3 regions of the Neobacillus sp. MER 74 genome follow, and region 1 is predicted to be linked to each of the others. Evidence: predicted binding sites of a transcription regulator. Region 1 holds the regulator's gene; each other region holds the start of a gene.
The links. Region 1 encodes LexA, which represses DNA repair genes until DNA is damaged. Its sites were predicted from a motif close to CGAACATATGTTCG; they were not measured.
Positions count from the first base shown of each region.

Region 1 (2,275 bases):
CTTTTAAAATGCAGTGCAAAATCGCTATTTTAGCGTTACCTCTACCAAGTCGGGTTTCGTCCTGGATTAATACCGCATGAACTTGATCATCTTTAATACGCTCTAATAATTGAAAGATCCCTTCTCGGTCGAATTCGTAGCCACTTGCCTTTTCTTTAATTACACTATCAACTTCAAATTGATAGGAATGAGCAAGTTGTGTTAATTCCTCTTCTTGGCGCTTTAATGATGTTTCTTGTGTTTCTTTGTTGGTGCTGACACGGCAGTATATGATTGCTTTCATTGTTATTCCTTTCTATTCACTCACAGCACTAGCTAATTCTTGTGTTGTTAAACCCTTTTCGTTACTCACTGGAATGATAATTTCTTCACCAGGAAAAATTAGGTCTTCATCAATTTCATTATGCTTTTTTATCCAAGAAACAAATTCCTGGTTTGATAATGAATGTTGTTCGGAATATTGGTCAGAGATATCCCAAAGTGAATCCCCTTCTGAAATCGTAATCTTTAAATACTTATCTTGATCATTTGAATGATGTTGAAAAGATAATATGAAGGAAAGTGAACAGCTTAAAATAATTAGAATAATAGCATAGGAGTATTTGTTCCATAATTTTTTCATATAAAAAACACCTCTACTAAGAATATATGTTCGTTTTATTAATATGATTATAAATCGAACGTTTGTTTGTTGTCAACTATTTTTCGAACTTATGTTTGTATAAAAAATACGAACATGGTATAATAAAGACAACAAAAACCAGACGAGGTGGATTTTATCATGGCTAAAATATCAAAGCGGCAGCAGGATATATTAGACTTCATTAAAAGTGAGGTTAAGAGTAAAGGATATCCCCCTTCCGTAAGAGAAATTGGAGAAGCAGTTGGACTTGCTTCCAGCTCCACTGTTCACGGTCATTTAGCAAGGCTGGAAAGCAAAGGACTGATTAGACGGGATCCAACCAAACCAAGAGCAATTGAAATATTAGAAGCAGATGCTGCAGCACATATACCAAGAAATGCAGTTGTAAATGTTCCCGTGGTAGGTAAAGTAACTGCAGGATTACCAATTACAGCTATTGAAAATGTCGAAGAGTTTTTCCCGCTCCCAGAAAGTCTTGCACCTGCAGATGAACAGGTTTTCATGCTAGAAATCATGGGTGAGAGTATGATAGAAGCTGGGATACTAGATGGGGACTACGTCATTGTGAAACAGCAGCCAACCGCGAATAACGGTGATATCGTTGTAGCAATGACCGAGGAAGATGAAGCCACCTGTAAGAGATTTTTTAAAGAAAAAGATTACATACGCCTGCAGCCGGAAAATTCTACAATGGACCCTATTATTCTAAGGAATGTTTCAATTCTAGGAAAAGTTATCGGCGTTTATCGGCATATTCATTAATAGGGAGCTTGCACAACTGTGCATGCTTTTTTTATGTCACATTATTGGGAAAATTTTTCATTTTTATCATATCATGTATATTATATAGTGAAAATTCAGTATTTTTACTCATGTCCATGTTGTAAATGTTTGATATAATTGAACTACACCAAGATTTACCTTAGGTCCAAAAAATTAGGCTTAAGGAGGTTGAGAAACAGTGTTAGCCGACATTATTTTCTCTATTGTAATTGGTGGAACTGTTGGCATTGTTGGACATGTTCGTAAGAACGGAAAAATTATCATGCCAAGGAAAACAAAAAGATTCATTTATCTCGGCTTTTTAGAAGAGTTGCTCCTAGGTGCGGTTGCTGCGCTTCTCCTCGTTCTATATACAGCTCCAAATTCAACGGTTGAAAATATCCTTTTTTCAATCATCGCAGGAATTGGTGGTGATGCCGTTCTTTCTAAAATTAAGCTACTTAATCAGAGTGAAAAGAATAATGAATAAATCGAGAGAAACGCCATGATACTATTCGTATTAAGGCGTTTCTCTTACCAATGAAGACTGTTTATTTGATTATTTTGCTATCCGTGCCTGAATATCAGATAATTTCACCTTAAAAAACGCTTTGTAAACTTCTGTATCCGCTTCCTTAAATACGGAATGGCTCACATAATCTCCTTTTAACGTTCTACGTTCCTCATCAAATAGAAAACATTCCTGACCTTTGGCTCCTGACTCTAGCAAACTTAATATAAGGTCCGGTTTCTTATACGTCTTTTCACGAAGTATTTCTTGGGTTTGAGCATTACAAATTTGCAGTTTATACAATTAGAGCACCTCCCAAATGTTTTCAAGTTAATAATATAATATATATGAGTAGCAGA
Region 1 is NZ_JAMAUV010000001.1:215,392-217,666, forward strand. Features, by position in the region: gene M3610_RS00985 (YneB family resolvase-like protein) at 1-283, opposite strand, end outside; gene yneA (cell division suppressor protein YneA) at 296-622, opposite strand; gene lexA (transcriptional repressor LexA) at 782-1,405, shown strand; gene M3610_RS01000 (DUF4257 domain-containing protein) at 1,605-1,895, shown strand; gene M3610_RS01005 (hypothetical protein) at 1,965-2,219, opposite strand.

Region 2 (2,275 bases), 470 kb from region 1:
ATGGGAGAAACGGCAAAAATGCCTCAATGACAATAAGCATTATGCCAGGTATGGGGCCAAGGGCTCGGTATTCCCGAATTAAATTCATTATATGTTCAAGCGTAAACCATGCTCTTAATGATTCAATATCCATCCTATTTCTCCTCATTTTTTTACGAATTAGCAGTGTAAATATTACTTTGTGATAAATTGATGAAGTGCCTCTTTATTTTTTTCAACATTGATATCTAATACGGCTCCTTCTCCAGCTATACGCGCATCTGAATAGCTATTTTCAACAGGAATTCGTAACGTATCAATATTTCCACGATCATTTGAAAAGAAATCCTTCGCCATAAATGTTATGTCTGAAGTTTTCATATTTGTATTCACATAAGGAGTCACTACACCAATCAGTTTAGGGAGCTTTGGAATTGTTTGCAGTCCCATCAATTGATCCCCGATTGCCTTAACCGCCTTTTGTTGACGTTCTACCCTTCCAAAATCCCCGATAGCATCATGACGGTAGCGGACATAACCAAGCATTTCCTCTCCATTTAATTTTTGCAGACCTGGCTCTAAAGTTACATCAATATTTTTTGACATTTTTTTCTCTACATCGATTTCTACCCCATTTGGGAATGCTTCATCAATAAGTTGCACAAAGCCTTGAAAATCGACAATGACATAATATTGAAGGTCAATATCAAAATTGTGCTTAATTGTTTGCCTCATTAATTCTGGTCCACCGCGTGCGAATGCTGAATTAACTTTGTGTTTACCATGCCCTGGAATTTCGAGGTAACTGTCCCTCATAATTGAAGTTAATTTAAAGGTTCCTTTGTCTTCATTATAATGAACAATCATGATAGTATCTGCGCGAGACTTTTCTTTTCCTCTTGCATCACTGCCAAGCAAAAGGATATTCGTTCCCCCATACTGATCTTTTTGCCCTTCGAAGGTATAGACAATATTTGATGCGTTTTTATCAATTTTTTTTAATGATTGGTTAACGCCCTGCTTGTACTGAAAATAAGCATAGCCTGCAACTGCCCCAATTAAAAGTAAGAATATCAGTAACACTGATGGCCATCGTTTCTTTCTCTTCACTTGATGTTTATCAGATCTCATTTGATTATCACCTATTCATCCATGTTTTTTATGCTCCTATTTATAAGACTGTTTTTTCTTTTTAGGGGTTTCTTCATTTAATTCATTTTCCCCCATCAGATATCCTTCTATTAATAAAAACTTTCTCATATAACAACTGCAATTTTCAATAAATAAAACTCGACCAAATGACGAGTTTTGTTTATGTATAGTCCTATTGCTTTTAATGTTCCTTTTTTGTAAAATAAAAAAGAACATTTGTTCTCATAAAAGTGAAAGGTGTGGCTGAAAATGACCAGAATCCCCGAAGATGATCGAGACATAATGGAGAAGGCAATGTATTTGCCAATGGTTCTAATTATCTTAAACCGGGATTTATCCGTTGTCGAAAAGAGCCCTTTTAAACTCAAACAACCCTATTTAGATTTGATTGAGGAAACGATGAAGGAAATTCAGAAGGAATTGGCGGAAGTTAAACAATATATGAAAAAAAATAAACTTCAAGTAATTGAAAAAAAACGGGACGATGCTTTTACTTTATACAGGTTTATTTATAAAGGCTACGAAGAAAACCATAATTACTTTAACCCAAGGATACGTAATAAGGTCCAAGAAATAATGGAGGCCTACTTATTAAAAAAACATCTGTCCCGTTAATTGTATAGAAATAACCAACCTTATTTGGGACCCTTCGAATGGGCATCGTACTCTAGGGAGCTTTCCAGAGCATTTATTAACTGGGGTCCATTTGCTTTATTAGAGAACTTTCTCCCATTACTTTCTATTCTTTGCATGAGCTTTGTTTTTAATAATGACGTTCTTAACATCTGTCCTTCTATTGTACTTACCGGAACTGGAAATATATGTGATTGTTTGTTACGGAAAATGATCATTGTCTTTTGTGCGGCTACGCGGCGATAACATTCCACATGTTCAAATGCTATCCAAATACACTCAGGTTTTAACGGCGAAACTGTAGGAAAAAAATAGATGTGGTAAGTTGGTTCAATGATAATTGAAAGTTTTCGGAAATAACCAATTAGCTGCCGTGTACCTCTTTTCCTGCTTTCGTAATCGACACCATAATAATTGCAACTTTTTTTAATCAGATCTAAGGGCTTAAGGGGTAACAAGAATTCATCTTCTACTTCAACTACACGTGAATAAATTTTACTTCCATAAACCA
Region 2 is NZ_JAMAUV010000001.1:687,982-690,256, forward strand. Features, by position in the region: gene M3610_RS03400 (TVP38/TMEM64 family protein) at 1-133, opposite strand, end outside; gene M3610_RS03405 (LCP family protein) at 175-1,110, opposite strand; gene M3610_RS03410 (YhjD family protein) at 1,381-1,746, shown strand; gene M3610_RS03415 (competence protein ComK) at 1,767-2,275, opposite strand, start outside.
Region 2: the regulator LexA is predicted to act here: its motif matches at 1,341-1,354, upstream of M3610_RS03410 (YhjD family protein).

Region 3 (2,275 bases), on a different contig from region 1:
TTCCGCGGTCACGAATCATACCCCTCTCCTTCTTTCCTATCTTTTATGTCCGCCGACAAGTGTGGCCCGGTGTTTAGCCGTTCCGGCTGCCGTATAAGAAACAGCGCGCAACAAAGCACCTGAGCCAAAGCGTCTGCGCACCGTATCTACCACATAGCCAAGCTCACGCCGCTTATAAGCACCCATGTCGAAAAGGTCAAGCTGAAGCTCGAGGTCGTCAACAATATTGCTGATGGCAATCGAAATTTGCCGTACCGTCTTTCCGGTATAATGCTCATGAAATAATTCAAGGCAAACACGATAAAGCTCCATCGTCACATTTGTTGGCTGTCCGATCGTTCTCGAGCGATGAAAACCGCCGCCAAATTCATCCTGGCTATAGCCGACTCCGAGACTAATCGTTCTCCCTGCCTTTCGATGCGTCCGTGCCCTCCTTGCTACCTCCTCACACATTTCTAAAATGACCGTCTTAATTTCCGCTTCCTCTTTATAGTCCCTTAACAGAATTTGACTTTTTCCAAAGCTAATCTGCCCTTGAATAAGCGGTGCACCCAATTCAGAGAGATCAACACCCCAGGCATGATAATAAAGCTGGTTTCCCATGATGCCAAATTTCTTTTCCAACGTTTCTAAATCATAGCGAGCGAGTTGACCGACAGTAAAAATGCCCATCCCATTTAATGTTTTTTCCACGCGCCTGCCGATCCCCCACATTTCTCTAAGCGGAGACAGCTTCCAAAGCTTGGTTTGGACATCTTCATATGTCCACTCGGCCACTCCCTTTTTCTTGGCATCAAGGTCGAGACATAGCTTCGACAGTAGCATGTTCGGGCCAATTCCAACGGCACATGGCAATTGAAACTCCCGTTCAATATCATTCTTTATTTTTCGGGCAATCGTGTGGGCATCCCCCCACAACTGCATCGCACCATCCACTTTAATAAAGCTTTCATCGACGCTATAGACATGAATTGCTTCTTTTGGAACATAGCGATTAAATACACGCGAAATTTCTGTCGCAATTCGCAAATAGGTTGCCATTTTCGGTTCCACAATTTGAATCCTCGGGTCATTGGGAATCTCAAACATTCGCGAACCCGTTTTGATGCCAAATTCTTTTTTCATTCGCGGTGAAGCAGCCAGGACAATGCTTCCCTGCCGCTCTTTTTGACCGACAACGGCTAAATAACATTCCATTGGGTCAAGGCCGTGCATGACAGCCGAACAACTGGCATAAAAACTCTTCATGTCCACACATAAAATTTTATTTTGTGGCAGTACGCTGTAATCCACCATGACTGATCCCTCACAACTTAAATATCGAACATTCGTTCCTTTTTATTATATTCACTATCATAAGCGAATATGCGTTCGTATTCAATGGAAATTTTTCGGCATTTATTCATTTATGGAAACTGGATAAAAAATAGTATAATGTGAGTGAGGTGCATGTTTATGGATAAAAAACTAGTCGCGAAGATGATTAAAAATTGTTTTAAACAATATTACGAAGCGGACTCCATGCCTATTGGTGAAAAGGATTTGGAGATGCTCACAAAGCGAATTATCCAATTAAAAGAGGACGAACCAACTGCAGACTTATACGAGGTCATCAATGATACAGTGTATGAATTTTTAACAGGCTAATTATGCCATCAAAACAAAAAAAGCCCCTGATGAGAGGCTTTCTACTTCATTGTTTATTTCTGATTAAAAGCCCGTCTGCCAATCCGTTCAAACAGTCGGGGGAATAGTACGTACACAACGCTCCCCATATTCATCCAACGCGGCAAATTAATCTCCCTTGTTTTCGTCAGCATACTGTCAACGACCTTCTCGGCGACATACTCGGGCTTGAGCATAAATCTCTGCACATTTTTAACATAGGTGCCTTTTTCGTCGGCAATATTAAAAAAATTGGTAGCGATTGGACCAGGATTCACAGAGGTTACAAGTACATTAACATCTGCTAATTCCATCCGCAATGAGTTGGTGTAACCAAGAACCGCATGCTTTGAGGCCGAGTAGACACTTGATTTGGGTGTGGCAATTTTCCCAGCTTGAGAGGCAATATTAATAATATGGCCAAAACGCCTTTCACGCATTTTCGGCAGCACCATGCTTGTGCAGGCCATCAGCCCAACCACATTGACATCAAACATGCCTTTAATTTCATCCAATGTCGCCAGATGGGCTTCACGGAAGACTCCAAAGCCGGCATTATTAACAAGGATATCAATATCCCCGAATGTATCGAAAATCCGTTGAAAAACCT
Region 3 is NZ_JAMAUV010000002.1:212,179-214,453, forward strand. Features, by position in the region: gene M3610_RS05395 (YolD-like family protein) at 1-19, opposite strand, end outside; gene M3610_RS05400 (Y-family DNA polymerase) at 37-1,296, opposite strand; gene M3610_RS05405 (YqzH family protein) at 1,456-1,647, shown strand; gene M3610_RS05410 (SDR family NAD(P)-dependent oxidoreductase) at 1,701-2,275, opposite strand, start outside.
Region 3: the regulator LexA is predicted to act here: its motif matches at 1,361-1,374, upstream of M3610_RS05400 (Y-family DNA polymerase).